Regions from separate parts of the Arthrobacter sp. M71 S08 genome, predicted to be linked through region 2. Evidence: riboswitches for the same ligand, from Rfam matches in the RefSeq annotation. Region 2 holds a riboswitch; each other region holds the start of a gene.
What was found. A riboswitch is a leader RNA that binds a small molecule or an ion and turns the genes downstream of it on or off. The one in region 2 is predicted to bind S-adenosylmethionine.
Positions count from the first base shown of each region.

Region 1: linked by a shared signal. The riboswitch ahead of metX (homoserine O-acetyltransferase MetX) and the one ahead of AC5RTB_RS13455 (ABC transporter ATP-binding protein) in region 2 are both predicted to bind S-adenosylmethionine.
Region 3: linked by a shared signal. The riboswitch ahead of AC5RTB_RS04120 (bifunctional o-acetylhomoserine/o-acetylserine sulfhydrylase) and the one ahead of AC5RTB_RS13455 (ABC transporter ATP-binding protein) in region 2 are both predicted to bind S-adenosylmethionine.

Region 1 is NZ_JBNHEY010000001.1:677,543-688,071, forward strand. Features, by position in the region: gene AC5RTB_RS03120 (CPBP family intramembrane glutamic endopeptidase) at 1-451, shown strand, start outside; gene AC5RTB_RS03125 (VOC family protein) at 474-1,115, opposite strand; SAM riboswitch class IV at 1,435-1,569, shown strand; gene metX (homoserine O-acetyltransferase MetX) at 1,585-2,730, shown strand; gene AC5RTB_RS03135 (SGNH/GDSL hydrolase family protein) at 2,774-3,598, opposite strand; gene AC5RTB_RS03140 (alpha/beta hydrolase) at 3,677-4,393, shown strand; gene AC5RTB_RS03145 (class I SAM-dependent methyltransferase) at 4,433-5,047, shown strand; gene AC5RTB_RS03150 (RNA-binding S4 domain-containing protein) at 5,111-5,332, opposite strand; gene AC5RTB_RS03155 (DMT family transporter) at 5,394-6,362, shown strand; gene AC5RTB_RS03160 (M28 family peptidase) at 6,436-8,061, opposite strand; gene AC5RTB_RS03165 (hypothetical protein) at 8,281-8,457, shown strand; gene AC5RTB_RS03170 (universal stress protein) at 8,507-8,938, opposite strand; gene AC5RTB_RS03175 (glycine--tRNA ligase) at 9,248-10,529, shown strand, end outside.
Region 2 is NZ_JBNHEY010000007.1:2,907-13,435, forward strand. Features, by position in the region: gene acs (acetate--CoA ligase) at 1-1,025, opposite strand, end outside; gene AC5RTB_RS13445 (ABC transporter permease) at 1,037-1,945, opposite strand; gene AC5RTB_RS13450 (aliphatic sulfonate ABC transporter substrate-binding protein) at 1,945-2,985, opposite strand; gene AC5RTB_RS13455 (ABC transporter ATP-binding protein) at 3,053-3,889, opposite strand; SAM riboswitch class I at 3,895-3,992, opposite strand; gene AC5RTB_RS13460 (ThuA domain-containing protein) at 4,062-4,766, opposite strand; gene AC5RTB_RS13465 (LacI family DNA-binding transcriptional regulator) at 4,763-5,902, opposite strand; gene AC5RTB_RS13470 (heparinase) at 5,895-7,805, opposite strand; gene AC5RTB_RS13475 (hydroxyacid dehydrogenase) at 7,926-8,939, shown strand; gene AC5RTB_RS13480 (DUF2264 domain-containing protein) at 8,936-10,529, shown strand, end outside.
Region 3 is NZ_JBNHEY010000002.1:43,620-54,148, reverse strand. Features, by position in the region: gene AC5RTB_RS04130 (amidohydrolase) at 1-1,099, shown strand, start outside; gene AC5RTB_RS04125 (flavin-containing monooxygenase) at 1,295-2,572, shown strand; gene AC5RTB_RS04120 (bifunctional o-acetylhomoserine/o-acetylserine sulfhydrylase) at 2,640-3,968, opposite strand; SAM riboswitch class IV at 4,012-4,128, opposite strand; gene AC5RTB_RS04115 (galactose oxidase-like domain-containing protein) at 4,283-6,625, shown strand; gene AC5RTB_RS04110 (sensor histidine kinase) at 6,793-8,211, shown strand; gene AC5RTB_RS04105 (response regulator) at 8,205-8,852, shown strand; gene AC5RTB_RS04100 (hypothetical protein) at 8,908-9,531, opposite strand; gene AC5RTB_RS04095 (DUF72 domain-containing protein) at 9,619-10,353, shown strand; gene AC5RTB_RS04090 (type I restriction endonuclease) at 10,449-10,529, shown strand, end outside.

The DNA.
Region 1 (10,529 bases), on a different contig from region 2:
CGATTTCGGTCTGGGAGTGGGGCTGGCAGCGGTGATCGGCGTTGGGACCCTCGGGGTCTACGCCGCCGGGCGGGCGCTCGGTCTGACCACGGCGATCATTCCGACGGCGCTGGACACCTATTGGTGGACGCTGCCGGTGCTCGTGCTCTCGGCGATCCGCCATGCCGTGCTGGAAGAAGTGATCGTGGTGGGCTATCTGTTCGAGCGGCTCAGGGACCTGGGGTGGTCCGTCACCGCGATCATTGTGACCTCAGCGCTCCTGCGCGGGAGCTACCACCTGTATCAAGGGATCGGGCCGTTCATCGGCAACGTGATCATGGGCCTGATCTTCGGGTACGCCTACACCCGAACCAGACGGGTCATGCCGCTGGTGGTGGCTCATGCGCTCCTCGACATTGCGGGCTTTGTCGGTTTCGCGCTGTTCGGCCCGGCGATCGGCCTCGGGAACTAGCCCGGAGCGGGGGAGGCTCCAACTAGATCCTGACGGAGCCCTTCGGGGTCTCGAACGTGACCGACATGATGCCCGGGGTGCCGTTGGGAGCGATCCACTCCACGTCGACGTCGTCCAGCGGATGGTTGGCGGGGGTGCCGAGCCATTCCGTGACACGCTCGGCGGACCCTGCGATGGTCAGCGCACTGAGGCGTACCGACGCCGGCCGGGCCTGCGACGGGTGGAGGGACTCCGTGCCGTCATCCCAGCGGATCATATAGGGAACCTGCGGGTCTGCGATCAGGCCCTTGATGCCGATCTGCTGCCAGGTCAGCTCCTGGCCGTCAGGGAACTTGCGGTTGCCGGGTACGGCGCTGCGGCCGAGGCGCTCTTCGAAAGGTGCGAGGTCGTCAACGGCAACGCACCAGCCCATCCAGCCGCCGCCGGCTTCGGACCGGGCCCGCACGGCCTGGCCGAAAGGAGCCTTGTCCGATGCAGGATGGTCGAGAACCTCGACGACTTCCAGGTACTGGCCATTGGCCAGAGGGCAAATCATGTTTCGGGTACCGAACCGCGGGTGTACTCCACCCTTCACAAATTCGACGCCCAGGGCGTCGGAAATCCGGTCCGCAGTGGCCGTCAGGCCGTCGGGTTCGCAGGCATAAGACACATGATCCAGGCGCATGGCCCCATTTTGGCACTTTGTGATGGACGCCTCGACTAAGGGTTGCCTAAGTCACAGCTATCGAGGCTAGGTGCCCAAGTAAACCCCAAGGTCAGCCACGGATAGTTGTGCGGACAGGGAACCCGGTTCCGAGACCGCCGGAGTTTCCTGGCAGGGACGCCCATTGGGTGTCCCCCTTGGGTGGGGCTGCCCGTTGCCCATAGACGAGAGCGGCCCCACTCAAGCTCTGCCGCCGGGCATCGCCCTACCAACGTCGGACCATTTCACTGCGAGTCACAATACTTGCCCTTTCCCGCCCCGGTCGGGTTTTCTTGTACGAGGTCACGAGTGACAGTGCGGTGGGTTCCTTCCCGCCACCAGCCCCGGCTTACTGTCCGGCAACCCTCCTCTCGCGGTGGGGTGCCCCGGGTGACGACCAGGCCCTGCACGCAGTGTGCAGGAGCAAGCGCGATTCACAAAGGCGGCAGGTTTGACAGGGATCACCACAGCGGAACCGCACTACGAGGCGGAGTCTGCTGACGGCGTCGTCGTGCAGCGGCTCTCCATCGGCCCTTTCACACTGGAAACCGGCGGCCACCTGCCCGACGTCGTTCTGGCGTACGAGACGTGGGGGACGCTCAATGCGGATGCCTCCAACGCAGTGCTCGTTGAGCATGCGCTCACGGGCAGTTCGCACGTCGCCAGGGGAGACTCAACAGAAGACGGCTGGTGGGACGGCCTGGTTGGTCCCGGCAGGACCATCGACACCGACCGGTACTTCGTCGTGTCCATCAATATGCTGGGCGGCTGCTACGGGTCCACCGGACCCGCTTCGCTCGACCCCGACGGCAGACCGTGGGGCTCGAGGTTTCCCTTCGTCACCATCCGTGATTCCGTCCGCGCCGAGGCTCTGCTCGCGGACCTCCTGGGTATTGACTCATGGCACTCGGTGCTCGGCGGCTCCATGGGAGGTGCGCGGGCCCTTGAATGGGCGGTGACCTACCCGCAACGCGTTCAGCGCTGCGCCGTCATCTCCTGCGGAGCGGCAAGCACGGCCGAGCAGATCGCCTTTGCACAGGCGCAGGTACAGGCCATCAGGCTGGATCCGCGGTTTGCCGGCGGCGACTACTACGGGTCCGCGGGCCCGGAGCTGGGGTTGGGCCTGGCTCGGCGGATCGCGCACATCACGTACCGCTCGGAGGCCGAGTTCGACCACCGGTTCGGACGCGCTGCCCAGGGCCTCGAGGAGCCTTTCGGGTCACCTCTGCCCTCGGGGCGCGGGCGCTACCAGGTGGAGAGCTACCTGGACCATCAGGCGGACAAGCTGGTCGGACGGTTTGATGCCAACAGCTACCTGATCCTCACCGAAGCGCTGATGAGCCACGACGTCGCCCGCGACCGGGGCGGTCTCGGCACTGCGCTGGCCGACGCAACGGCGAAGTTCTTCGTTGCGGCGGTTGCCTCCGACCGACTGTACTGGCCCTCACAATCCCACGAGCTGGCATCCGCCCTGCCCGGCAATGTGGCCGTGCACACCATCGCCTCACCAATCGGGCACGATGCCTTCCTCACCGAGATAGCTCAGCTTGAACCGGCGCTGGAGGCCGCGTTCTACGACGACGACGGCGCGTTGTAGCCGCGACTCACCGCGGCCCGGCACCTGTCTCGTTTCCGAACCGTCAGGTTCCCGACCCCGGAGGCATGCCCGGGCCGAAGATGGGTGCAGGTTCCGGCCGCTTGGCCGTAATGCCGTCGCCGGAGGAACGGTGACGGATCCTGCGAAGTACCCACGGCACGAAGTACTCCCGTGCCCACACCAGGTCTTCGCTCCGCGCAACCCGCCAGCTCTTCGGCGGCAAAGGCTTCGGTTCCAGCGGCTGCAGCTGATGGCTGACCGCGAGCGTGTCCAGGACCATGAAGGCGATGGTGTGATGCCCGAGCGGTGAGAAGTGCAGCCTGTCCTCATCCCACATCTGGGGGTTCACCAGTTGACGCAGGGCCCACATGTCGGCGATGACGGCGTCATGCCTGGCGGCGACGATGCGGATGTTCTCGTTGTAGATCGCGGTCTTGGCCCGAATGCTGCCAAGGACGGTGTCCCGCGCATCCGGCCCGGTGAAGAGGACCACCGTGGCGCCGGTTGCGGCAAGCACCTCCACCGCGCCGTCGAGCTTCGCGGCCAGACGGTCCGGATCGCCGCCGGGACGGATCAGGTCGTTGCCTCCGGCAGAGAGGGTCACCAGGTCCGGTTTGAGTTCGACGGCGGGACCAACCTGGGTATCGAGGATCTCCTGCAGGAGCCGGCCCCGTACGGCGAGGTTGGCGTAGGCGAAGCTCTCATGCCCACGGCTGAGTTCCTCCGCCACCCGGTCGGCCCAGCCGCGGTAGCCGCCATGGCTGTCGGGGTTGGGGTCACCGATGCCCTCGGTGAAGGAGTCGCCCAGGGCGACGTAGCGGTTCCAGGGGTGGGGTTGGTCATTCAGTTCTGACGGGAGATCGTTCACTGTGTCATCCTTCCCGATGCGTGCCCCTACATGCCCGTAATTACTTCCTGCTCCCCGCAAGCATGCCACTATGGAGCAATGACGGATCTCTCTTCGCCCGACGGCTCTGCTGTGTCTGCTTCCGGAATTGCCGCTGAACCTGGGACTGCGCCTGGGAATGCCCCCGTGGTTGTCTGGTCGAAGCCCGAGGACGAGCGTGAGGGAACACCCCTGCTCGTGCTGCTGCACGGTCACATGGCCAACGAGGAAGACCTGATGGGCATCCTCGAATTCCTGCCGGACGAATTCACGGTGGCTTCCCTCCGCGCACCCGTAGCGCAGGGGCCGGGTTTCACCTGGTTCCCGCTGATGCAGGACGTCGCCTATTCCGTCGACAAGGTCACCTCGGCGGTCCAGGACGTCATCGACTGGGTGGACTCCATCAAGGAGCCGCACTCGAGCGTGACCCTCCTCGGCTTCTCAATGGGTATGGCTGTGGCCAGCTCAATGTTGCGTGCCCGCCCAACCGACTACGCTGCCGTCATCGGGCTTTCAGGCTTTGTGGTTCCGGCGGAAGGCAACGGGTTCTTCCGCGACAGCGAGCTCGCTGCCAATCCTGTGCCGTTCTTCTGGGGCCGCGACCAGGAAGACCCGGTTATCCCGGCTGACAGGATCGAGTTCACCCATGGCTGGCTCAACGGCCACTCGAAGCTGACCAAGGTTCTCTACGCGGGGATGTATCACAGCATCAATACGCAGGAACTGAAACATGTCCGGGAGTTCCTGCAGATGGTCGTGCCCGGGGTCCGCAGATGATGCACTGCGGCCCCGCAATCGCGGGCTAGACTCTCGAGCGTGGGAACAGAATCGCTCTGGGAGGCAGGAAAGCGTCAGGATCCCAACCGCTCAGCGGCCTATATCCGGCATTTTGAGCAGCTGACCGCGCAGGGCGCAGACCTGCACGGGGAAGCACGCTGTATCGACGCACTGGCTGCCCGAAATACCCGCATCCTCGACGCCGGTTGCGGGCAGGGCCGGGTCGGCGGTGAGCTTGCCCGACGGGGCCATACAGTGGTTGGGGTTGATGCCGACGCCGAGCTGGTCGAAGCTGCCCGGGCGGCCCATCCGGATTCCGTCTGGCTGGTGGAAGATCTGACCGAGCTGGACTTGCCTGCGCGCGGCATCGCGGAACCTTTCGACGTGATCGTCTGCGCGGGGAACGTCCTCGCTTTTCTGGCCCCGGGTACGTCGCGGGAGGTTCTGACGCGCTTGCACCGCCATCTGGCGAGGGGCGGGCGCTTGATTGTCGGGTTCGGCGCAGGGCGTGACTACACCTTCGACGAGTTCTTCGCTGACGCGGCCGGCGCTGGTTTCACCGTATCGCTGCGCCTGGCTACCTGGGACCTGAGAGCCTGGACGCCGTCGTCGGATTTCCTCGTTGCAGTGTGCGAGGCCGAACGCTCAAAGTAGCGGGTGCGCCGATCTATACCTACCTGCCGCCCGGCGATCTGTTGAGGGCATGCGTTGCGCAGGCTACCCCTGCACTATGGTGACGGTAACCCCGTTCACTGTCACTGCATCACCCGGGTGAAGTTGTCGTCCGCGGCGATCCTCGATCTCTCCGTTGACCTTCACCAGGCCGTTCTCGATCAGTTCCTTGGCCTCCACGCCGTCCTCGGCGAGGTTGGCCAGCTTGATCAACTGACCCAGCCGGATCATTGAGTCGCGGATAGCCACTTCTGTGTCATTGCTCATGGTTACATCATGCCTGCCCTGAGCGATCGGTCCGCACGCAACGTTGCCCTAGGGTTAACGGGTGTCTCACGCCCGCCAGCTGCCCGCCGTCGTCGGCCTCCCGTTGGCGATAGCTGCCGGGGTTGCCATACCACTCCAAAGCAGGATCAACGGCGCGCTGGGGCAAACCCTTGATGACGGTCTCGCGGCCGGTCTCATCAGTTTCGGTACCGGGCTGGTACTGATGATCCTCATTTCGCTTCTGCTCCCGCGCGGACGGGCGGGGCTTGCGCAACTGGTGCCGGCGGTACGTGAGCGGCGCTTTCCCCGTCTCTACCTCGCGGCAGGAGCAATCGGCGCGCTGTTCGTCTTCTCGCAGGCGCTCACCGTTTCAATCCTGGGAGTGGCACTGTTCACGGTCGCCGCCGTGATGGGGCAGACGCTGAGCGGGCTCGCCGTCGACAGGGTCGGGATAGGACCCGGAGGACGGCGCCTGATTACCCCCATGCGGGTGATCGGAGTGACGCTCACGGTAGCGGCGGTCATCTGGGCTGTTTCGCCCAGGATCGAAGGATCAGGTACGACGGCGGCACTCATCCTGCCGCTGCTGCTTCCAATCACGGCCGGCATTCTGGTGAGTTTCCAGCAGGCCATGAACGGAACCGCTGCCGTTCATTACGGCACTCCCATTACGGCGACCCTGATGAACTTCATCGCGGGATCGGTCGTGCTGCTGGTGGCCTGGCTGCTGAAGCTGCTGATAGCCGGTCCTCCCGAATCTCTGCCGGCGGAGTGGTGGTACTACATCGGCGGGCCGATGGGGTGCCTGTTCATCGGGATCGGGGCGCTCCTCGTGAGGTCCCTCGGCGTGCTGCTGACCGGCCTAGGAATGATCGCCGGACAGCTGCTCGGTTCGCTGGCACTGGACCTTGTTTTTCCGACGGCGGGCACCGTCGTGGTCTTCGCCACAGTGGCAGGCCCGGTCCTGGCGCTGGGCGCCATCATTCTCACCACGCTGCCCTGGAACCGGAGACTGCTGGAACGCCGTTAGATGAGGTAGAAGGGGCGGAGACGGGCCAATTCAGGTCTGTGGTCCCGTCCCCGCCCATTACTCTTTCCGACTGTTACCGGTCTGCCAGCTCGTGATCGTGGTCGTGCTCCGGATGGAGGCCGCCACCGCTTTCTGTACCGCCGCCAAGGGGGTTGCCCTGGAAGCTGCCGCCCTGCTTGAAGTTACCTTTCACGTCGTCTCCGACGCCATTCACGGCCGTGGTGTTCATTGCGTAGGTGAGTGTCAGGTGAGCAATTGCATCGCTCATCTGATCCAGTGATTCGATGCTGACGTTACCTGTGTCATCGCATGCAGCGTGGTAGCAGGAATCGTAGGAAACTCCGGCAACGCCACCGAACAGTTGAGCCTGTTCCTCGGTCTTGATGCCTTCGGCGCCGGTGAAGAGTCCACCGGCCGGGATGCCCTGGGCGATGAACGGTCCGTAATCGCTCCTGCCGCTGAATGCGGTCTCACCCGAGGGCAGGCCAACCGACGCGAAGTAATCGTGGAAGTCCTGCTCAATCTGGCCGGATCCGGCCGGCCCGGCGGCTGCGCCCGGCCCGACCGGGAAGGCGGAGTTGTCGCCGTCGTAGACGAAGCGGCCGAAGTTCGCTGAGCCGATCATGTCGAAGTTCAGGTACAGGCCTACCTTGGCCAGTTCTCCGGATGCCGCGAGGTCATTCACATAGTGGTGTGCGCCGAGGAGTCCATGCTCCTCTGCGCCCCACCAGGCGAAGCGGACCTTGTTGGCGGTCTCAACCTTCCGCATCGATTCCGCGACCGCAAGGATAGCGGCGCTTCCCGTGCCGTTGTCGTTGATGCCGGGACCGGCCAGGACGCTGTCCAGGTGCGCGCCGACCATCACCACGTTGTTGGCGTTGCCGTTCGCGGTCTCGGCGAGCACGTTGTAGGTCTCCCGGTTCTCCGAGATGGTGTCCGTAATGACCTGCCCCGTGACGTTGTCGCCCATCAGGGCAGTGCCTACCTCGTAGCTCGCACCGAGTACGGGTATGCCGATCCCCGGAGCGCTGAGCGTGCCGGCGATCGGTCCGGTGCTTCCCGGCAGTCCGGTGTTGAAGATGACAACGGCAGTGGCCCCGGCTGCTTCAGCATTGCTGGCCTTCTGCGCGAAGGAGCAGCTGCCGCGCTGCACCAGTGCGATTGATCCGGCTGCGAAACCGGTGAAGTCGGAGGATTCGCAGCCGCTGGTGTTGGTGGCGCCGACGGCGCCGGTGGTGTCGACCGTGGTGATCGCGCCGGTCGCGCTTCCTGCCCCCGAATAGGTCATGGTTGCGAAGGAATCAGCGGAGTACACCTGGGAGTCCGGGCTCGTCTGTGCGAGAACCGAAGGACTGAGCTCCTGGAAATAGGGAAAGGTGAACGATTGCACGACGGGGGAGTATCCGGCCGCCCGAAGTTTCCCCACCACGTAGTCCACGGAGTCGTTGTAGCCCTGTGTCCCGGACACCCGGGTTCCGCCGTTGGACAGGGCGATCGCGTCGAGCGCGTCGAGGTGGCCCACCACGCGGTCCACCGAGACGGCGGTGCGCAGCTTTTGGGAGGTGTTGTTGTTGCTGTTGTCATGGGTTGGTCCTGCGGTTGCTGCCAGCCCGCCGGTGGCAACGAGGGCAATTCCGCCGAGAAATGCAAGCGATGCTCGCCCAAAATGGGCGCGCTTTAGTAGAGCGTTTGGGATCACCGTTGTTCCTTCTGTCGCAAAGGTGCGCCTGCGGTCGCAGGCGCTCGAACCCCCTGTGACGCGGATCACGCCCCAGGGGGTCCGCTCAATCTATGGACACTTCTCCTGCCGCGTCAAGAGAACCTTACTGGCCGGTAGCTCGCCTGTAGATAACCGCTGCCGAGGCGCGTAAGGTCAGAAGTCCCGAGGTGGGGATAGTTCTAGGCAAAGGAGATTCTCATGGGACTGAGCAATATCATCAGGAGCGTAACGGGCCGTGCCGGAGGCAGGTCCGGGGGAACGACTCGCCGCACTCCGCGCACCGGCGGAATGGGAACCGGAAGGGGCGGAGTCAACCGCGGCGGTTCCGGAGGCGGAGTAGGTGGAATGATCCGCGGCATCCTCAACCGGCGGTAGGCTGAGCACTTTCTTCAGCCCACCGCCGGAGTCCTGGGGCGGCGTCGGATCAGGAAGCGGTCCGCACGACCAGTACGTCGCACGGTGCCTTGTGCACAACACTGCTTGCGACGCTGCCCAGGACGCGGCCAAGTCCTTTCACACCGACGTTGCCCACCACCAACAGTTGGGCGCCGGAACGGTCCGCTTCCTCGATCAGCGCGTCCTGAGGCTTGCCGCGCCGGGCAGCGGGGCGGATCGTCACACCGGAATGTTGTTCACGCAACCGCTCCGCAACCTCTCCGGCCATCGACAGCGCACGCTCCGCATCATCGAGAATGTACGTCTCGCTGCCGATTTTCACAACCTCGGTGTTGTCCGTGGTGTGGGCACTGAGCACAACGAGCTCGGCACCAAGGCCCCCGGCCAGATCAGCGGCCCGAGAAGCGGCCCTGTATGCGGTGTCACTTCCATCGACTCCCACAATTACGATTCCTGCCATGGTGCGTCCTCCTCCATACTCGACACCCAGAGTGGTGCCGGAAACTCAGCTAGGGGTGTGACCTGACAGGTCACACCCCTACCAGTATGGGAGGCGAGACCTTCCTTCGGCTTCATTACGGAAGGCAGCGTCCCGCTTACCGCAGGTCAGCCCCCGCTCGCGGGAGCCGTCGTCGGAGGTTTCGGTAGGCTAAGGTGGTAGCTTCGCCCGCCCGGTTCCGTGCAGCAGTTCGCGCTTGATCCCGCCTGCTGCGCTGCCCGGCGGGCACATCGACGACCGCACCCAGCGGCCTGTCCAAACATGTAGAGGATGGCATTCATCGTGGCCAAGCAGGCTTCCGCCCTGGACCCAATCATTTCCCTCGCCAAGCGGCGCGGCTTCGTTTTCCAGGCCGGTGAAATCTACGGCGGTTCCCGGTCCGCCTGGGACTACGGCCCCCTCGGAGCCGAGCTGAAGGAAAACATCAAGCGCCAGTGGTGGCAGTCCATGGTTCGCGGTCGCGAGGACGTCGTCGGCCTTGATTCCTCGGTCATCCTTCCCCGCCAGGTATGGGAGGCATCCGGCCACGTCGAGGTGTTCTCCGACCCGCTGGTTGAGTGCCTCTCCTGCCACAAGCGCTACCGTGCGGACCACCTCGAGGAAGAGTACGAGGAAAAGAAGGGCCGGCCCGCGGAGAACGGCCTGGCCGACATCGCCTGTGCCAACTGCGGTACCCGTGGCCAGTGGACTGAGCCGCAGGAGTTCTCCGGACTGCTCAAGACCTTCCTCGGCCCCGTCGCCAACGAGGAAGGCCTGCACTATCTGCGGCCCGAAACCGCCCAGGGCATCTTCGTGAACTTCAACAACGTGCTCACCACCTCCCGGAAAAAGCCCCCGTTCGGCATCGGCCAGATCGGCAAGAGCTTCCGCAACGAAATTACGCCCGGAAACTTCATCTTCCGCACCCGTGAGTTCGAGCAGATGGAGATGGAGTTTTTCGTGGAGCCCGGCACGGACGATGAATGGCACGAGTACTGGATCAAGGAACGCTTCGATTGGTACACAGGGCTGGGCATCAACCCGGACAACCTGCGCCTCTTCGTCCACCCGCAGGAGAAGCTGAGCCACTATTCCAAGGGCACCACGGACATCGAGTACCGCTTCGGGTTCCAGGGCTCGGAATGGGGCGAGCTTGAGGGCATCGCCAACCGCACGGACTTCGACCTCTCCACTCACTCGAAGCACTCGGGCACCGACCTGAGCTACTTCAACCAGGGGACCAATGAGCGGTACACCCCGTACGTCATTGAGCCCGCCGCCGGGCTGACGCGTTCCTTCATGGCCTTCCTTGTGGACTCGTACGCCGAAGATGAGGCTCCGAACGCAAAGGGCGGCGTGGACAAGCGCACCGTGCTCAAGCTCGATCCCCGGCTCGCCCCGGTGAAGGCTGCCGTGCTTCCCCTCAGCCGCAACGAGGACCTTTCGCCGAAGGCGAAAGATCTGGGAGCGCAGCTGCGCAAGAACTGGAACATCGACTTCGACGACGCCGGCGCCATCGGCCGCCGTTACCGCCGCCAGGACGAAATCGGCACACCTTTCTGCATCACCGTGG
Region 2 (10,529 bases):
TCGATGATCTCGAAGTGCCGACCGGGATGCGGGGTGTTCGGCGTGCCCTCGAAGATCACCTGGGTAGCACCGTTGGAAAGCGGGCCGTAGATCTCGTAGGTATGGGCCGTGACCCAGGCGAGGTCGGCGGTGCACCAGTGGACGTCGTCGGCCCGCTTCGCAGGGTCGGGGTCGCTGAAGAGGTACTCGTAACTCCACGACGCCTGCGTCAGGTAGCCGCCGGTTGTGTGCACCAGCCCTTTCGGTTTCCCAGTGGTGCCGGAGGTGTACATGATGAACAGCGGCGTTTCGGCGTCGAAGGCCTGAGCCTCGTGGACGGGGGAGGCGGCAGCGACGGCGTCGTGCCACCACACATCGCGGCCCTCCTGCCAGGCGATGTCGCTGCCGGTCCGCCGGATCACCAGGACGTGTTCAATCGAGTTCTTATGGACGGCATCGACTGCCTCATCAACGGTGTCCTTGACCGGCACCGCAGTGCCGCGCCGGTACTGCCCATCGGTGGTCACCAGGAGCTTGGCGCCGGTGTCCTCAACCCGGAAGCGCAGCGCCTCCGCGGAGAACCCGCCGAAAACGAGCGAGTGCACCGCGCCGATACGCGCACAGGCCAGGGTCACGACGACGGTCTCCACCAGCACGGGGAGATAGATGACCACCCGGTCACCCTTGCCGATGCCCAGGGCGGTCAGGGCATTCGCGGCCCGGCTGACCTCCTCCTGGAGCTGGGCGTAGGTCACCGTGCGGCGGTCTCCCGGCTCGCCCTCGAAGAACAGGGCGGGCTTGTCGCCCAGTCCGGCCTCGACGTGCCGGTCCGCGCAGTTGTAGGCAGCGTTGAGCGTGCCGCCGGAGAACCATTCGATGCGGGGAACCGAGAGCTCGCCGTCCCGGTTCGGGCGTGCCGGCTCGAACGTGTGCGCCGTATGCCAGGGGGAGGACCAGTGCAGCCTGCGCGCCTGTTCCTCCCAGAACGCGATCCGCTCCTCCTCCGTGGTCAGAACCGGATCAACTCTGGCTTCAGAGGCGCTCACGTCCACCGCGCCTATGTCCACCGTCGAACCGCCCACCTTTCGGCGATGCCAAGAAGCGCGTCAGTCGTCTTGCCAATGACCGCGAGCAGGATGATCGCCAGGAAGATCCGGTCGGTGCGGCCGTTGTTGGTCGAATCGGTCAACAGGAACCCGAGTCCCAGCGACGACGCAATGAGCTCCGCAGCCACCAGAAACAGCCAGGCCTGCGCCAGCGCCAACCGCAGCCCAGAGAACACAGCGGGCACGACGGCGGGCAGCTGCACCGTGGTCAACAACCTGATCCCCTTCAACCCGAATGCCCGTGCTGCTTCGACGAGGTTCCGGTCAACGTGGCGCAACGCCAGGAACAGCGTGGTGAAGACCGGGAAGAACGCGCCGATGAGGATCAGCGTCACCTTCGAGTCCTCGCCGATTTTCATCCACAGAATGAGCAGCGGGACCCAGGCGAGCGACGGAACCGCCCGCAGCGCCCCGATGGTCGGTGCGAGCAGCGCATCGGCCAGCCGGGACAACCCGAGCAGGGCGCCCAGCGCCAGGCCGAGCGTGGCACCCAGTGCGAAGCCGATGAGCACACGCTGCGTGGAGATGGCGATGTGGATCCATAGTTCGCCGCGCTCAATGAGTTCGACGGCGGCGGTCAGCACCGCGGAGGGCGGCGGCAGCTGCACGGCGCTGAAGACGCCCACCACCGAGTTCAACTGCCAGGCGACGAGGATGATGGCGGGAACCACCAGTCCCAGCAGGAGACGGACCGGTCGCCGGCTCAGCAGCCCTCCGGAGGTCTCCGCAGGCTCGAGAGGTGAGCCGCCGTCGTCGTCCGCTGTTGTCACGGCGCGGCCGGTGGCCTCCAGGCCTTCCGCGCTGGTGGGGTAGGCGCTGGCCCCGATATTAGCGCCATTCAGGTCACCAATCTGGGTCATCATGAAGCCTTGATGGCGTCCGGATCGGCGTTGGTGACGAAGGAATCGTCGAAGAGGGTGTCGAGGGCTTCGTCGATCTTCTCCTGCGAGGAGACATCGCCGGTTTCCACGAATACCGGGCCGACCGTCTCGAGAACCTTCCGCTGTGCCTCGCCCGGTGCGGGGTCGACGTCCAGGTTGGTGCGCTCGATGATGACGGCGTTGGCGATTTCCACGTCAATGCCGGCAACGTCCGCGAGGATCTGCGCGGTTTCTTCCGGGTTGTCCTTGGCCCACTGGCGGGCCTTCTCGTAGGCGTTCACCACGGTCTGGGCAAGCTCGGGGCTCTCGGTGAGGAATTCCTCGTTGGCGTTGAGGAAGCCGTAGGTGTTGAAGTCGATGTTGCGGAAGAAGAGCTCGGCGCCCTCCTGCTCAGCCGAAGCCATGATGGGGTCCAGACCGGCCCAGGCGTCAACCGAACCGTTGTTCAGTGCTGCCCAGCCGTCGGCGTGCTGCAGGTTCTGCACGGTCACATCGGAGGGGTCGATGCCCGCGGACTCAAGCGACTGGATCAGGAAGAAGTATGGGTCAGTGCCCTTGGTCGCCGCGATCGACTTGCCGCGGAGGTCCTCAAGGGTCTCGATACCGGTGCCCTCAACGGTGACCATTGCCGACCACTCGGGCTGGGAGTAGATGTCGATCGTCTTGATCGGTGATCCATTGGACCGCGCGAGGAGAGCTGCGGACCCGGCGGTGGATCCGACATCGACCGCTCCGGCGCGGAGGGCTTCATTGGCCTTGTTGGAACCGGCGGACTGTACCCAATTGACGGTCACGCCCTCGTCCTCAAGCTCCGCTTCCAGCCAGCCCTGGTCCTTGATGACCAGGCTGAGCGGGTTGTAGGTGGCGAAGTCAATGTTGAGTTCGGTGGCCGTGGAACCCTCTTCGGTGGACGAGGCGTTCTCGCCGGCGAGGCAGCCGGTCAGGGCGAGCGTGCCGGTGGCGGCGAGCGCTACGGACAGGACGGCGCGGCGGGTGAAGGGCGAGCGGGTGCGGTTCATGGTTTCCTTTGCGTGGGGTAGCAGTCGCCGTGCGGACGGGCACGACGACGGAACAAGCTGTGTGTGTCTAGTGGCCTTTGACGCCGAGTGTGGTGAGCAGGGAGCTGCGCATTCGGCCGAGGTCGGCGGCATTGCGGTCCCGCGGGCGGTCGCCCGGGACGGTGAGTACCTCGGTGACGGAGGCGCCGGGGCGTGCCGGGTCGGTGGACTTGCCGAGCACGATGATGCGGTCTGCGAGCTGGAGGGCCTCGTCGACGTCGTGCGTGACCAGCAGCACCGTAGTGGGCTGGGCGGCGTGGATATCCAGGAGAAGGTCCTGCATCTTCAGCCGGGTGAGGGCGTCGAGGGCGCCGAACGGCTCGTCGAGGAGCAGTACGCCCGGGTTCCGGGCGAGCGCCCGGGCCAGGGATGCCCGCTGGGCCATGCCGCCGGACACTTCACGGGGCCGGTGCTCGGCGAAGTCGGCGAGCTCCACGAGGCCCAGCAGTTCGGTGACCTTCGCCTTGCCGGTGGCTGAGCTGGTCCCCCTGGGCAGGCCAATCGCGACGTTGGCCCGCAGCGACAACCAGGGGAGGAGACGCGGTTCCTGGAAGGCGACGGCGCAGCGGTCATCGATGCCGTTGACCGCGGTTCCGTCGATGAGGACGGCGCCGGACGTCGGTGCGTCGAGGCCCGCTGCCGCGCGCAGGAGGGTGGACTTCCCGCAGCCGCTGGCGCCCACAATGGCAAGCACTTCACCGGCCCGGACATCGAGGTTGATGTCGCGGAGGACCACATGCTCGCTGGTTCCGCCGCCGAAGGACCGCGTGAGGGAGGAGAAGGTCAGGGGAAGGGCCAGCTTGTTTGAGGCGTTGTTGGCGGCCTTAGTCTGTGCCTGCTGCTGCGCGCTGAGAACGGTGCTCATGTATAACTCCATCGCTCCTGGCAGTAGCACCCGTTCTCCTGCATGCAGGTAAGGGTTGCTGCGGCGTCAACGATCCAGGTCTCTCGGCCGCTCGGGATGGTGGACTTCCACTAAACGCTTTTATGACGGCCCGATGCAATATGTGTCGTAACAAAGCAGGTCCAGGCTGCGGTCACTCGAGCAGCCAGTCCACCGCTCGCTCCAGCAACTCGCGGTGTTCCGGTGACGCGTACGACGCCGCGTCGTGGCCGAGAGCGTCGTAGAAGCTCCGCGCTGTAGCGGTTCCCGCACCCCGTTCCGCCGTCCGCTCCAGCGGTCGCTCCAGCGGTCGCTCCAGCGACCAAATCAATGGATGCAAATGACCCTCATGTTCGTGGCGGGCATGGACGACGACGTCCGGTGACGTGCGCAGCCAGCTGTAGCGTTCGTCGTCGACCGTGAAGTCAGGGACGCCCACCGGGAAGGAGCCCTCAAGCGCAATGTGCGCCGGGCCGTACTCCGGGTGCATGGAAACGCCCCGCACCCAGCGGCCCCCGAGTGCCTTTTCCCAGGACTCCGAATCCAGAAAACTGGTGGAGCTGGAGTGCAGGGCCAGCAGCGGTCGTCCGCCTGCCACCCACGCGTCCAGCCCCGCGGAGGCGGCATCCGTTCCGGGGGAGGTGCCGTCGTCGCGCGGGAGGCCGACGTTCACCACCAGCAGGTCCGGCCAGGCGGCGGAGTCCTGCAGAGTCCCGAGGGCGTCGTCGACGTCGTCGGCGGTTTCCACGGTGAGGCCGTGACCCTCGAGCAGGGCGGCAACGGCAGCGGATGTCTCGGCGAAGGGGTGCCAGGGGTCCGAGTACCGGCCGGTGCCGCTCAGGAGCAGTGCCGTTGTCATGGGGAGCTCATTTCCGTAGGTGACGGGTGAGGGGTTCCGAGCGAGGAGTCCCTCACGATCAGGTCCGGGTTCAGCTCCAGCCGGTGGACGGGCCGCCGCCGGCCCTCGGCGATCCGGGCGGCGAGCATCTGCACCGCCACCCTGCCGACGTAGTGCTTCGGCGGCCGCACCGCGGAGATGGCAGGCTCGGCAAGGTAGGCGACCTCGTCGTCGTACGCCACAACGGCCAGATCACCGGGTACCGCGACGCCCCTGTCTCTGCAGTGCTGCACGAGGGCTACCGCCTGAATGTCCGAGTGCACGAGCAGCGCGGTTGTGCCCGTATCCCGGCATCTGGCAAGGATCTCGTCGAACTGATCGGTCTGGTGGCCGCTTTGGGCGTGCTCGGCGCAGTCAGCGTAGGTGGCGTTCTCAGAAATGCCGAGCGCAGTCAGAGCTTGCCGCCAGCCGCGGACTACATGACGGCTTGTGGGACTCCCCGAATCTGTGAAGCATCCGACCTTCCGGTGTCCTTCCTGCCAGAGGTGCCGGACCGCCATCCCGGCCCCGAACGCGTGATCGGTGGCAACCCATTCCAGCCGGTGCGCCGGGATGGCGGTGGGGGAGCGGCGCTCAGCAAGGACAACGGGCACCGGTAAGGAATTTAGCCAGCGCAGGAGATCGTGTCCCGCTTCTTCCGACGTATTCGGCGCAACAATAATGCCGCCGATCCCGTCCATCGCAAGGAGCGCCTGGACCTGACGGCGGTTGTCCTCCGCGTCGTAGGAGGACCCGCGCACCACCAGTCGTACCTTCTGCGCTTCGGCTTCCGAGCGCGCACCGCTGATCACCTGCGGCCAGTAGTAGTCCAGCGACGGGACCACCATGCCAAAGGTATGCCGGTTGCCGGTGAGCTGCTCCGAGGCATCGCGTTCCAGCGGGCTGGGCAGCACCGCCCCGCCGTGTACCCGGGAGACCAGCCCCTGTTCCGCTAGCGCGTTTACGTCCCGCCGGATCGTCAGTTCACTCACGCCCAACTCTGCCGCGAGCACCCGGACCGTGATGGCGCCGTGCGCCCGCAACTCGTCCATCAGCCGTTCCCTCCGCTGGAGGGAAAACATCGACCGGCCTGCCTGCCGGGCTTCGTCGTTACTCATCATGCACCTTCACTTCCAGGGTAAAACTGCCGTTCCTGCGGTGTTCTGCACTCATGCGGAAGGTCAGCCGGATCAACCGTTCGCCCCACACCGCCGCAAGGAGCGGGTCATCCAGCTCCCAGTGCTCGGTTCCGACGTCGGCAATGCCGGCATCCCAGCCGAGCTGTGCCTTCCGTCCACCTATGACGCCGGGAATCCCCTCGGGCGATATCGTCGCTACTCCCTCACCCACCTGTGAGAGGATCCCGGCGACCAGATAAGAGATGTCGACGCGGTCATCCGCGTTCTCCGGCGGCTCCGGCAGCGCCCATTCGTCGCTGACGAGTGCCCTCCCGCCTCCGCCGCGCCGCAACGACGCAGTCCGTCGCCAACGGGAGCCTGCGGGCAACCCGTACGCCTCTTCGAGCTGCATCACCATCGCGGGGTTGTCGGCAGACGGTTCCTGCACGACGACGGCTGCGAACTCCCCGCCCACGCCCTGACTCAGCCCCCACGGGGCGGGGACAGAATGCCACCCGCTTTGCATCGCGCGGATCGAGTAACGGTCCGGGCTGAAGGTCTGAGCTGTGTAGGTTGGCTGGCCGGCATCGACCAGCAGCGGGACACCGTCCACAGCCACGACCACAGAACCCACATCAAGGTGGTTGTGGTGCTCGCCGTTGTGCCCGCCCTTTGCGGTCAGCGTCACACCGTTGCCTGTACCGGGGTGCTCCCGCGCGACCATGATCTGAACGGAGGCAAGATACGTGAAGGGAATCAGCGACGGCTCGCCGGTGCCGTTGCGCTCGGACGTTACAGCGTGCATGGCCCGGAGGAGTCCACCGTCCGTCACCGGCTGTTCGGCAACCATTGCCCGCGCGTGGCGACCGGCGTCGTCGTCGTTCAGGCGATTAGCCCACCGGCGGAGCAACTCCCAGGGGAGGGCGTCTGATGCCCGCCCGGGGCCGTCGGCGACATTCAGGAAGAAGCGTCCGCCCAGGTGCATGCGGTGGGGGAAGGCGATCAGTTCCCTGGTGATCGGGAGGTCACCGCTGAGTTCGCCGTCGGTTGCGGCTTCGAGAAGTTCGAGGGCCTCGAGTGCCCGCCCGGCGCCGTTCCACCAGTAGGCGAAACCCTCATCGATCGCACCGTCGGAGGGGAGTGAGGCCAGGAAGCGGTCCAGGCCCTCGATGACCCGCGCGGTCAGCCGCGCTCGCCGGTGTGGATTGTCTTCGAGCAGCAGCGCCGCGGTGAGCACGTTGAAGTGGATCCATGGATTCCAGTTGTGGACGTCGCCATGCAACCCGAGCCAATGCCAGTCGAGCCGCTCGAGGAACGGAAGGAACACCCGCGTGGTGGCTTCCGATCGAATCCGCCGGCGCAAACCCGGGGTTCGCCCGTCCAACCGGTCCCCCAACAGCAAATCAATCCAGGCGAGCTGCGCCACCACCTCGCCGGCTCCTAGATCCAAGTACGGCTCATCCCGGTCAGGCAGAACGTGACGCTTGCGGCTGAAGGCGTCGTCGTGCGCGGCCCAGCTCCAGGAACTCTGCTCACACAGGAGGTAGGCGCCGTCGACCACTTCGTCGAGCCAGTCGAGTCGGTCGGCGTGCTGCCATGCCATAAGGACCGCACGGGTGAGCCGGTGCTGGCGCGCACCGACGAGACCCTCGTATTCCGTCCGGTTACCGTCCCGAAAAAACCGGGCGTAGTGCGATACCAGCGGTTGGGGCCAAGCCGTTCCGTGTTCAGCGTCCGCGCGATCCTGCAGCTCGCGCGGGAGAAGCACGTGCTTGCCTGACCACTGCTTTTTCACCCGTTGCCGAGCGTCAGCGAGAGTCACCCGTAGGCAGGGTTCGGCGGCTGCATTCCCCCAGGCAGCGCTCAGTGGGTGCTCTTGAGTCAGCTTGGATTGATCGTTCATGTTCGATTCAGATCGGTAATGAGAAACGTGATTGCTTCACGTCGACTCTGAGTATGTACTGGTTCCAGAAGTGATGCAAGGCACACCGCTCGGGCATCAGACACACGAAAGGACCGCTCCATGGTGAACAAACCGGAGGCACTGGTGGTGATGGATCGTAAAACCTTCGCCGACCAGTTCGACGCCTCGCGGCTGGAGCGGTTGGGGGAAATGGTGGCACTGGGTGAGCCGGTCTGGACCGACTCGCTCGATTCCATCCACGTGAAGGAGCGGCTGGCAGACGTCGAAATACTCGTCACCAGCTGGGGCGTTCCCCATCTCGATGCGAACCGCCTCGCAACGATGCCGAACCTGAGGGCCATCTTCCACTGTGCCGGGACCATCCGCGACTTTGTGAGCGATGAACTGTGGGCCCGGAACATCCTGATCACCAACTGTGCCGACGTGAATGCGGTGCCGGTTGCGGAGTTCACCTTCGCGACCATCCTGCTCGCGGGTAAAAAAGCACAGTTCCTCGCCAATGACGCCCGGTCATTCCGGGAGGACTGGTCCTACGTTCTAAACCACGGCGACCTGGGCAACATCGGCCGGACGATCGGTGTCATCGGTTTCTCCCGCGTCGGCCGGCGTGTGGTCAAACTGATGATGCAGCTGCAGGACGCGGTGTGCCTGGTGGTTGACCCGTACGCCGACCCACAGGAAGTAGCCAAAGCGGGCGGACGGCTGGTGACCCTCGAGGAAATGCTCCCGGTTGCCGACGTCGTCACCATCCACGCGCCGGAGCTGCCGCAGACCCGCCACATGATCGGTGCGGATCAGCTCGCCGCCATGAAGGACCACGCCACCCTCATCAACACGGCCCGTGGTTCGCTGGTCGACACCAAGGCACTTGAAGAAGCCTGCCGTTACGGACGCATCCAGGCGGTGCTCGACGTGACGGAGCCGGAACCGCTCCCGGCGGACTCCGTGCTCTATGAACTGCCCAACGTTGTGATCACGCCGCACATCGCCGGATCCCTCGGGACAGAAACCCGGCGCATGTCCGACGCTGCGCTGGATGAGTTGGAGCGCTACCTTTCCGGCGAGGATCTGTTAGCCCGCGTCCTGCTCGAAGACCTGGGGCTGAGCGCATGAACAAGCTGACACTTCCGGCCCTGGACCGGGAACTCTCGCCCTATACGGGCTGGACCCGCGAGCACCACGCGGCACAGGCCGATTCGATGCTGCTCGGCGTTCGCAAGTGGGCCAGTCCCAGCCACGCCCGCATCACACCGCCCGGACGCGAAGGCGGCTACGGCCGTGCCATCGACGGACTCGAAGGCTTCGCGCGCACGTTCCTCACCGCCGGCTTCCGCCTCACAGGCGAGCGCGGCGACGATCCGCTCGGCCTCGCCGAGTGGTATGCGGAAGGCCTGCGTCACGGCTCCGATCCCACCTCGGCCGAGCGCTGGGTACGCCCCGACGAGCACGGCCAGGCAAAGGTCGAGGCTGCGGCCCTGGCCCTCGTGCTCGACATGACGCGCCCCTGGCTGTGGGACCGTCTGGACGGCACCGTCCAGGAACAGCTCGTCGACTGGTTCTCCCTGACCACCGACGCCGAGTACCCGCGCATTAACTGGGTTTGGTTTCGCATCGTCGTCCAGCAGTTCCTGAAGTCCGTCGGTGCGGACTACAGCCAGGACAACATTGACGAGGACCTCGCGCTCCACGACACCTTCGTGCGCGACGCCGGCTGGTACAGCGACGGCAGCCAGCGCGCCTATGACCACTACGCCGGTTGGGCGCTCCATCTGTACCCGGCGCTGTGGCACCGGATGGCCGGCCACGACGACGGCGGCCCGGGTGCCGCCCGCCGCGACCGCGACACCGCGCACCTCGACCGCTTCCTGCTCGACGCCGTCCGCCTGGTCGGTGCAGACGGCTCCCCGCTCATCCAGGGCAGGAGCCTGATCTACCGTTTCGCTGCGGCAGGGCCGTTCTGGGGCGGCGCGCTCGCCGGCTGCACCTCCGTCGAACCTGGTCTCCTGCGCCGGGCTGCAAGCGGCATTCTGCGGCACTTCGCAGACCACGGCGCCCCCGACAGTGACGGACTGCTCTCACTCGGCTGGCACCACGAGTGGCGGAAGATGGCCCAGTCCTATTCCGGGCCGGGGTCACCGTACTGGGCATCGAAGGGCCTGCTGGGGCTCGCGCTTCCGGCGGACCACGAGGTCTGGACGGCCGTCGAAAAGCCGCTGCCCGTTGAGGAAGGCGACTTCGCCTTCACCGCTGCGGCACCCGGCTGGGCTGTCAGCGGCACCAGGGCGGACGGCGTCGTGCGCGTGATCAATCACGGCACCGACCATGCCACGGAGGGAGCGGACGTTACCGATTCTCCGCTGTACGCGCGGCTTGGCTACTCGACCGCTACCGCCCCGATCATGGACGACGACGGCGAGACCCACCCTCTCGACATGTCCGTCACCCTCGCGGACGAGAACGGCCGGCCGAGTCACCGCACCGGCTTCACCACGCTGGAGATCCAGGCAACCGATGACGACGCCGGGGCCCTCATCGGGGCCTCCCGCGCGGCCACGCACTGGGTGGACCCGGAACCCACGGATGCGCGCCACGGATACGGGCAGGCCGGGATAGTGCGCCATGGAGCGCCCGTCACCACGGTCTCCCTGGTACACGGGCCGTGGGAGGTGCGGCTGGTTCAGGTGGACCGGGAACCGACTTCAA
Region 3 (10,529 bases), on a different contig from region 2:
GGGCGAGCTCGTCTCCAGGCTCATCCCTCCTCTCCGTCCAGAGGATCTCCGCCAAGGGCTACTGACGGCTCAACAGCACCTGTTCTCCCTTGGGATCACCTCGTGGCATGATGCAATCCTCGGTGCCTACCTGACCCTGCCCGACTCCCTTCCTGCCTACATCGAAACCATCATTGACGGTTCCCTGCGCGCACGGGTGACGGGGTCCATGTGGTGGCCTCCAACAGCCGGACCCGAGTACGTCCCAGAGATGCTCGAACGGCTAAGGGCGAGCGGTGAGGCTGGCTTCAACGTGCATAGCGTGAAGATTATGCAGGACGGCATCTGTGAAAACTGCACAGCCGCACTTATCGAGCCGTACAGGGGCGTGCATCCAGAAGCCCGCGGTGATTCCGTGATCAGCCCCGAGCACCTCGGCGAAATTACTGCAGAGCTCGACGCCGCCGGGCTCAGCATCCACTTTCACGGAGTCGGCGACCGCGCGGTCCGAGAATGCCTGGATGCCGTGGCCCACGCTCGCCGCCGGAACGGTAGGGGACAAAGACACCAGATAGCGCACCTTGACGTCGTCGATCCAGCCGACTTCGGCCGGTTCGGCGAGCTCGAGGTAACAGCCAACCTGCAACCCCTGTGGGCTCGGAACGACCAGGAGATTCTTGAGCGGAAGTTTCCCCTTATTGGCGAGGAACGGGCCCGATACCACTTCCCCTTCGCATCACTTCGCGACGCCGGCGCGCATCTCGCGATGGGCAGCGACTGGCCGGTGACCAGCCCTGATCCGCTGTGGGGCCTTCACACGGCGTGCACACGCACTGCTCCTTCAGAGGATGTGCACGCCCTGAATCCCGAATCGCGGGAGCCTGCCCAGCCGGAGGAACAGCTTGGTATTGATGAGGCCATTCGGGCGTACACGCTTGGGTCAGCCGAGGCTTCGGGGACAGCAGGCGAGCTGGGAAGCTTACAGCGGGGCAAACTCGCCGATCTGGTGGTTCTTACCGGCCGGATCGAGGGCCCCGAAGGTTTCGATCGCGTGCAAGTGGCCAGGACCATACTTGGCGGCGAGACGGTGTATGAGCGAGCACTAGATCAAACGTTATAGTCAAGCAGTCGAATCTGAATTTCAGATTCAAAAGGTCGGATTTATTAGTTATGCAGATGAAACACCACGGACAAGAATGAGATGACAAGGAGGTGCAACGGCAGCCATTTGATGGAGCCGGTCATCGCACCAGAGCGCACAACTTCGAATGTCGCTCACCCCAATCACAGTTCGTCTCATGCAGAGGAGATCCACATGTCCAACCCCGAGGTTGAGGTCCTCGTTGTAGGCGCAGGCCAAGCCGGCGTCGCGATGAGCGAACATCTGAGCGAGCAGGGAATTCCGCACCTGGTTCTGGAACGACACCGCATCGCAGAGCGGTGGCGCTCCGAACGGTGGGACTCCCTGGTTGCGAACGGGCCAGCCTGGCACGACCGCTTCCCCGGCATGACGTTCTCCGGCGTAGAGCCGGAAGCTTTCGCTTCCAAGGAGCAGGTCGCAGATTACTTTGTCGCCTACGCCGAGAAGATCGGAGCACCGATCCGATGTGGTGTGGAGGTGACGTCCGTGCGCCGGAACGTCGGCGCACCCGGTTTCAAGGTGACGACGTCGGCGGGAGACTTCACCGCACGCTACGTGGTGGCTGCTACCGGGCCGTTCCAGCGTCCGGTGATTCCCGCCGTCGTTCCCGACACCGCTGGTTTGACCCAGATGCACTCGAGCAAGTACCGCAACCCGGACCAGCTGCCCGAAGGTGCAGTGCTTGTGGTGGGAGCCGGATCATCCGGCGTCCAGATTGCCTCCGAGATCCAGCGGTCAGGCCGCCAGGTGTACCTGTCAGTGGGTCCCCATGACCGGCCCCCGCGAAGCTACCGCGGACGGGACTTCTGCTGGTGGCTCGGAGTGCTCAACAAGTGGGAAGCTTCCGCTCCTCCACAGGGCGCGGAGCATGTGACGATCGCGGTGAGCGGGGCCGACGGCGGCCACACCGTCGATTTCCGCACTCTCGCCGACGACGGCATCAAGCTGACGGGCCGGACCGTCTCTTTCGACAAGGGAACCCTGCGCTTCGCCGAGGATCTTCGGGACAACATCGCTAACGGTGATGCGCACTACCTTGCGCTACTGGACGAGGCTGATGCCTACGTCGAGCGCAACGGCCTTGATCTTCCCGAGGAGCCGGAGGCACGCGAGTTGCGACCGGATCCGGAGAGCGTATCCAATCCCCTCCTCGAACTGGATCTTGCAGATGCCGGCGTCACCACAATCATCTGGGCAACGGGCTTCGCCGTTGACTACAGCTGGCTGGAGGTCGATGCATTCGACGAGAAGGACCGTCCGCGGCAGCAGCGCGGGGTTTCCACTGAGCCCGGCATCTACTTCCTTGGGCTACCCTGGCAGTCACGCCGCGGATCGAGCTTCATCTGGGGCGTGTGGCATGACGCCAAGTATGTCGCTGACCAGATCAGCATTCAGCGCAGCTACCTTACGCACAACGAGCAGTCCGCGGTGGTGGCAGGCCTTTCAGCTTAGCGCGGTAACAGGCGCCGAATCCGCGGCCGGTCAGGGACTAAGACTCCTGACCGGCCGCTAATTTTCACTACTCGGCGCTGGCTGCACCCTTCGCCGCACGGAAGCCGGTCTCGAGATCCGCCAGAATGTCGTCAATATGCTCAAGTCCCACCGAGAGCCGGACCAAACCAGGCGCGACACCAGCGACAACCTGCTGTTCCGGGGAGAGCTGGCTGTGCGTGGTGGATGCCGGGTGGATGACCAGGGACCGGACGTCTCCGATGTTCGCGACGTGTGAATGCAGCTCGAGCGCGTCTACAAACCGCTTGCCGGCCTCGGCTCCGCCGGCCAGGTTGAAGGAAACAATGGCACCGGTCCCCTTGGGTCCGTAGTGACGACCGCGCTCGTACCACGGGCTTGACGGAAGCCCGGCGTAGGCGACGGATTCGACGTCGTCCCGTGCCTCCAGCCAGCGGGCAACTTCCCCCGCGTTGGCGACGTGGCGTTCCATCCGCAAGCTCAACGTCTCCAGTCCCTGGGAGATCAGGAAGGCGTTGAAGGGCGACACCGCTGAGCCCAGGTCGCGCAGGAGTTGAACGCGTGCCTTGATGATGTAGGACAGGTTGGCACCCAGGGCGCCGCCTTCCCCAAGGTCACGGCTGTAGACCAACCCGTTGTAGGTGGGGTCCGGCGTGTTGAAGCCGGGGAAGCGCTCCGGGTCCTTGCCGAAATCGAACTTGCCGGAGTCCACGATTACCCCGGCGATCGCTGTGCCGTGGCCGCCAAGGTATTTGGTCGCGGAGTGGACCACGATGTCCGCGCCCCACTCGAGCGGGCGGATCAGGTACGGCGTCGACAGTGTGTTGTCCACGATCAGCGGCACTCCTGCCTCATGGGCAGTGCGGGAAACGCCCTCGATGTCGAGGACGTCCTGACGGGGATTCGACACAACTTCGGCGAAGAACAGCTTGGTGTTGGGCTGGACGGCGTCGCGCCACTGGTCGAGATTGTCGGGGTCCGCTACGAAGGTGACGGAGATGCCGAACTTCTTCAGCGTGTGGGCAAACAGGTTGTAGGTGCCGCCGTACAGGCTTGGGCTGGCGACAATGTGGTCGCCAGCCTCGGCAACATTCAGGACCGCGAAGGTTTCCGCCGCCTGCCCGGAGCTGAGCAGGAGGGCAGCCAAACCGCCCTCCAGGCTCGCGATCCGCTGCTCCACCGCGTCCTGGGTGGGATTGCCGATGCGCGTGTAGATGGGCGCCAGCTCGGCCAGCGCGAAGCGATTAGCGGCGCTTTCGGCGCTGGGGAATACAAAGGACGTGGTCTGGTAGATGGGCAGTGCCCGGGCACCTGTGGTGGCGTCAGGCTCCTGCCCGGCGTGGATCTGGCGTGTTTCGAAGGACCATCCGTTGGACATTCAAGGCTCCTCTACTATTGGCCCGGCATGCTGGGAGCACCACGGGCCGCGCTTGCCATCCGGCCCTTCGCCGGACAGCCAGGTCCTCACCCGGGGCACCCCGCCGCGGATGGAGGGTTGCCGGCCAGCAAGCCGGGGCTTAATGCTGGCGCTCATGACCTACGCACAGTGTAGGCAGGCGAGCTGTAGTGGGCGCCAAGATGACGAAGATGTATCCGTCGAGAGCGAAGCCAGGTGAGCGGTCCCAAGATTCCTCCATGGCGCCCGCGTTAGCTTTTGCTAAGCGCGGGATGAATCCGGACGGAGGCGCACCGATGTCTCGACTTGTATCTGCGGTTGTGATGGTCTCCCTGCTGGTCGCGGGATACGGGGCGTCGGCTACGGCTTCGGCCGAGCCTTCGAGCGCGACCGGAGTACACGAGCACGGTCCGGTGGCTCCGGCTGTCGTCTCGGATGCGGCCCCGGAGTCCGAGGAACCCACCGCGAACCTGACGGTTCAGGCTGTGACAAGTGAGTCGCAGGGATCCTGGGGCCCGACGATCAAATTCCCGCTTGTCCCGGCTGCGGCGGCGCTGCTGCCTGGCAACAAACTGCTGACCTGGTCCGCCTACTCCCCCACCACGTTCAGCGGGGCCAGGGGATATACCCAGACGTCCATCCTGAACCTCACCACCGGCGAGGTGAGCCAGACCCAGGTGTCCAACACCGGTCACGACATGTTCTGCCCCGGGACGTCGATGCTGCCGGACGGGCGGATCATGGTCAGCGGGGGCAGTAACAGCACGAAGACCTCGCTGTACAACCCTGAGGCGAACAGCTGGACCGCGGGGCCAGCCATGCAGATCGCCCGCGGTTACCAGTCCAACGTGACCACGTCCACCGGCGAGGTGTTTACCATCGGCGGGTCATGGTCCGGCGGCGTCGGCAACAAGCACGGCGAGGTGTGGTCCGCCGTCGGGGGCTGGCGAAGGCTGCCAAATGTGTTGTCCGGCAGCATCCTGACCGCTGATCCCGCGGGCGAATACCGTTCCGACAATCATGCCTGGTTGTTTGCCGCCCCCGGCGGCCGTGTGTTCCACGCCGGGCCGAGTCGCCAAATGAACTGGATCTCCACCACAGGCAATGGCAGCATCACCCCGGCGGGTCTGCGCTCCGATAGCCCCGACGCCATGAATGGTAACGCCGTGATGTACGACATCGGGAAGATTCTCACCGTGGGCGGAGCACCTGCCTACTCGGGTATAAATGCCACCGCGCGGGCGGACACGATCGACATCAATAACGGAGTCACCGCGGCCCGGACCTCAAACATGGCCGTCAACCGGACGTTCGCGAATGGAGTCGCGTTGCCCGATGGCCAAGTGTTGGTGGTCGGTGGTGAGGCCGGGCCTGCTCCGAGGGCTCCGGAAATCTGGAACCCGGCGACCGGACTGTGGACCACGCTCGCCTCGATGGCCACCCCCCGCGCCTATCACAGCGTTGCCCTGCTGCTCCCGGATGGCCGTGTCTTTGTCGGCGGTGGTGGACTGTGCGGCAACTGCACAACAAACAATTTGGACGGACAGATCTTCACGCCGCCCTACCTGCTGAACGCAGACGGCAGCCCGCGCACCCGGCCGGAAATTTTATCCGCACCGACGTCGGCCGCGCCCGGCAGCACGATTGCGGTGACCACTGGAGCGCCGACCACCGAGTTCTCACTGATGCGGATGGGTACGGTGACCCACTCCGTGAACACCGATCAACGGCGGGTTCCGCTGACCGCGACAGCGGTTTCGGGCAACACAGCGTCGCTAACGTTGCCGGTGGATCCCGGCGTGCTGGTGCCGGGCAATTACCTGCTCTTTGCCGTGGACGGCAACGGCGTGCCCAGTGTCGCCTCGACGATCAAGATCGGTTCGCAGCAACCGGCTTCCGCTCCATTCCGTCCGAGCATCGGCAGCGCCGCAGATATAGTGGCGGCCGGGCCGGACGGCGTGCTGTGGAATTACCCGGCTACAGGCCAGGGCGGCTTCCAGCCCCGGCAGAAGATCGGTTCCGGTTGGTCCGGGCTGTCGAAGGGGTACGTGACCGACTGGAACAGCGACGGCGTCTTCGACATCATCGCGCAATGGAAGGACGGCCGGCTGAGTTTCTACTCCGGGAAGCATGGTGGAGGGTTCGCGCCCGCCCAGGCCATCGGTTCAGGATGGAGCAGCTACCACTTGACAATCGGCAGCTGGCGCACGGCCGACCGGTATCCGGGCATCGTTGCCTACGACGCTGCAGGGACTCTCTGGTACTACGGCAACGGCGCGGGAAAGGGCTTGAGTCCGCGCACCAAGATCGGAACCAGCTGGGGCGGCCTCTACCTCACCATGGTGGACTTCGACCAGGACGGAAGGCAGGACCTTCTCGCCAGGCGCAGCGACGGCAATCTGCTGCTGTACCGCTCCACGGGATCCGGCACCTTCTTCACCGAGCCCAGGCGCGTGGTAGGCACCGGGTGGAACGCTGTCGACAGCATCACCACGGTGGCGGCATTCACCAGCGGAAGCCAGGGAGTCATCAGCCGACTGACTGACGGAAGGCTCGCCCACTACCCCTATAGCAGGGGTGCGTGGGGCACGCGCACCATCGTCGGCTCAGGCTGGGGCGGATACAACATCTTCCGGTGACCCTCGGGCAACCAGCGGCAATCCGTGAGGATGCCCGGTTGGGTGCTGTTGGTCCCAAGGTTCCTTCAACCTGCGGAGGATACGAATGGTGGGCGGACGCTACCGCTGAAGCTGGTATCGAGGCTAGTCCGAGAGGCTCAATGCACCCGGACCGAGTGGGGGGACCGATGTCGAGTGACGAACGCCTTGGTGGGGAAAGCCCGGGACGCGCCCTTCGCCTGACGCTGGCTGGGTGGGCCGTTGGGATCGTCGTTACCGGCCTTGTGGTGTGGAGTCCCCACGTGCTGTTTGGCTACCGCAGTCCTGCCGTGCACTTAGTGCTGGACTCTGTGGACGCGTGCGTGGCTTTGCTGGTGGCATACCTGCTTGCCGGCCGGTTCAAGCGGCGGAGAAGGCTTCAGGACTTGCTCCTCGCCCAAGGCCTCGTGCTTCTGGCTGCCGCCGGAACGGGCATGTCGTGGCTGACGGCCTCCTTGACAGGGGACCGCGAGGGGAGCCTCGATGTGTGGCTTCCGCTTGCGCTCCGGTCTATCGGTGCAGCGCTCATCGCGACCGCGGCCCTGGTAAGCCCGAACCGGGAGTCACCGTCACGTTCGGGGCTGCGGACGGTGACGATTCCAATAGGTCTTGTCATTTTGGGGTCTGCGGCCCTGTGGGCGGTAAGGGGCCACCTGCCCGCTGCCTTGGACCGCTCCATGGACGCAACGACGCAGCCTTCGCTGTTTGCCGTCCACTTTCTGTTTCTGGCAGCCCAAGCCGCGGCGGCTCTGTGCTTTTTCCTGGCATCCGTCGCCTTCACGAGGCGTGCGGCTAACCGCGACGACCCCTTGCTGCACTGGCTTGGCCCGGCTTGCGCCGTTGCAGCGTGCGCCCGCGTCAACTACGCGCTGTTTCCCTCGCTATACACGGATTGGTTCTATACCGGCGACCTGCTGCGGACCGGCTTCTACGTCTTGTTGCTGATCGGCGCCAGCCGGGAGATCAAACAATATTGGGACGCGTCTTCCCGGGTTGCCATGCTGGAGGACCGGAGGCGGCTCTCCCGCGAACTGCATGATGGTGTCATCCAGGAGCTCGCTCTGCTCCGGATGGAAGGTTACTCCCTGCCGTCCGATTCGCCGGCGCGGACCCGGATCCTCGCTACCTGCGATCGAGCTCTGGACGAAGCCCGTGCCGCCGTCCACGCCCTCGGCCATGGCGGGGACGAGTCGCTGGATTTCGTTTTGCGCCGGACAACGCGAGAGCTGGCGCAAAGGTACCGCGTGCATTTGGACATCGAGGTCGATGATTCCATCGACGCAAATTCGGAGGAGCAGCACACCTTACTGCGGATCACCCGCGAGGCAGTGGCAAACGCAGTGCGCCACGGCCACGCTGAGCAGGTAAGCCTGCGGTTGGGCAGGGACCGTGACCGGCGGCAACTGGTTGTTGAAGACGACGGCGTGGGTTTCGATGTTGACGGTGCGACGGGCGCCAATGCCGGCTACGGGTTGATCAGCATGCGGGAAAGGGCTCGAACCCTGCCTGGGTTCGTTGACATCACGTCCCGGCGGGGAGAAGGAAGTGTGGTTACGGTGACATGGTAGAGCAGCAGCGTTTACGGGTAGTGATGGCCGATGACCATGCCAGGATCCGGGCTAAGGTCCGCGAGGCGCTCCAAACGGGCGGCTGGCAGGTTTGCGGGGAGGGTGCCACTGCCGGGGAGGCGGTTGAGCTGGCACTGGAGCACCGCCCCGACGTGGCCTTGCTTGACATCCACATGCCCGGCAACGGGATCTCGGCCGCCCAGCAGATCAGCAGGACGCTGCCGGAAACCGCGGTCGTCATGCTGAGCCAGTCAGCGGACGATGAGGATCTCTTCGATTCCTTGCGGGCAGGAGCGTCCGGATATCTGCTCAAGACCACGGACCCGGCGACTCTGACCGATGTCCTACGCGGGGTCCTCTCCGGCGAAGCGGCGATGTCCCCTGCACTCGTGACCCGCATCCTGCAGGAGTTCAAAGCACCCGCCCGAAGGGCTTTGAGCTGGAAGCCGGCGGCCGTGGCGAGACTGAGCCCGCGCGAGTGGGAGGTCATGGAGCTTCTTGCCACTGGACTGTGCACCGAGGACGTCGCCAAGAAGCTCTTTGTTTCTCCGACGACGGTGCGGGTGCATGTGTCAACGGTCCTGCGGAAGCTCCGGGTGAAGGACCGGCAGAGCGCCTTCCGTATATTGAGCGAGCAGTAAGCAAAGGGTGCGCGATCCGTCATCGAAGATCACGCACCCTCCAAACCGCGCTCTGCTAAGGAAGCAGTACGGAAGCCCCTTGATAGCCGATGTAGAGGCCGCCGGAGGAACCTGTCTGAACGACCGATGACCACGTTCCACCATGGCCTTCGTTGCCCATGCAGGGTCCGCCAACCTCTGGAACGGAGCCCGAGGAAGTTGAACTGCCCAAGCCGGTGAGATTGAAGCCGGTGATTTGGTTCTTCACCCGGAGATCATAGGCGACGGAGCTTGCAACGCCCGTGCTCACCTTGTGGGAGACGGTGTGGGTTTTCTCGCCCTTCTTGCCCTCGCCTGTAACCCACTCACATACGCCGTCGTACGTGTCCTCCGACTCATAGGAGAAGGTGACACCGGAAGCGTTCTTTTGTAACTGCTGGTTGTTCCAGACAAAGGCAGTCTGTACATCCCCCTTACCGACGAAACCAGTGCCGGTGGCCGGATCGAAGGTGACAGCTGCGGAGGCCGGTGCCGCCAGGACCAGTGAAGCTGAAAATGCGGTGGCCGCCGCAGCCATCAAGACGTTTTTGCGCATGGTGATCTCCCGATTGTTGCCCGCTAAGGGCATTGTGTTTGGAAAGAGCAGGGATAACGAGGTTTCCCTTTCGTGCGTATCGGCCGGCCCGCTACGTTGATTCAAGGCTACGTTGAAAAGGTGCAATAGTGCCCTGCATCGAGCGTTCAAAAGCCTAAACGCCTGCGCGGAGACGTCGGTAGTGTGTCTGAGGTGAGTGAGATCCGCATTGGCACCTCCGGGTGGAGTTATGACCATTGGAACGGCGTCTGCTACCCGCACGGTACGCCGTCGGTGAAGCGGCTGGACCACTACAAGGCGCGGTTCGACACGGTCGAGCTGAACGCCAGTTTCTACCGATGGCCGCGCGACACAACGTTCGCCGGTTGGCGACGTCGTCTTCCCCACCGATTCGCTCTGTCAGTCAAAGCGCCACGTGGGCTGACGCACGGAAAGAAGCTGTACGCGCCGGAGGTCTGGATCGAGCGGATCGCCCGCTGCTGGCATGAGCTCGGCGACCGCCGCGCCGTGCTGCTCGTTCAGCTCCCACCGGCTATGGCGCGGGACGACGCCCGCCTGGACTACTTCCTGTCCCGCGTGCCGTGGTGGATCCGTGTGGCAGTCGAGTTCCGTCACCCGAGCTGGGACGACGACGCCGTCTACGCGCTGCTCGAGCGGCACGGGGCTGCGTATTGCGTGATGAGTGGAGCCGGACTGCCGTGCGTCCTGAGGGCAACGGCGCCGTTCGTGTACGCGCGGCTGCACGGGCCGGACCACGGGTACCTGTATGCGGGCTCGTACTCGGACGAGGATCTGCGCTGGTGGGCGAACCGGATTCTGGAGTGGCACGGGGCCGGCCGGGACGTCTATGTGTACTTCAATAACGACGGCGGCGGAAACGCCGTGCGGAATGCGGACACGCTACGGGGAATGGTCGGGGCGGGGTAACTCTCCGGTAACAGGGCCCAGCCGAACCGTGTTCCCGGTCACAAGCGAAGTGGCTCTTAGCTACTGTGAGGAGCAACTACTTCTAGGGGGAAACAATGGAGTTCGCAGAACGATTGACCGCGCTTGCCGCAAAGGTGCGCCACCAGAAGGGTCAAATCGAAACAGAAGAAGCGACT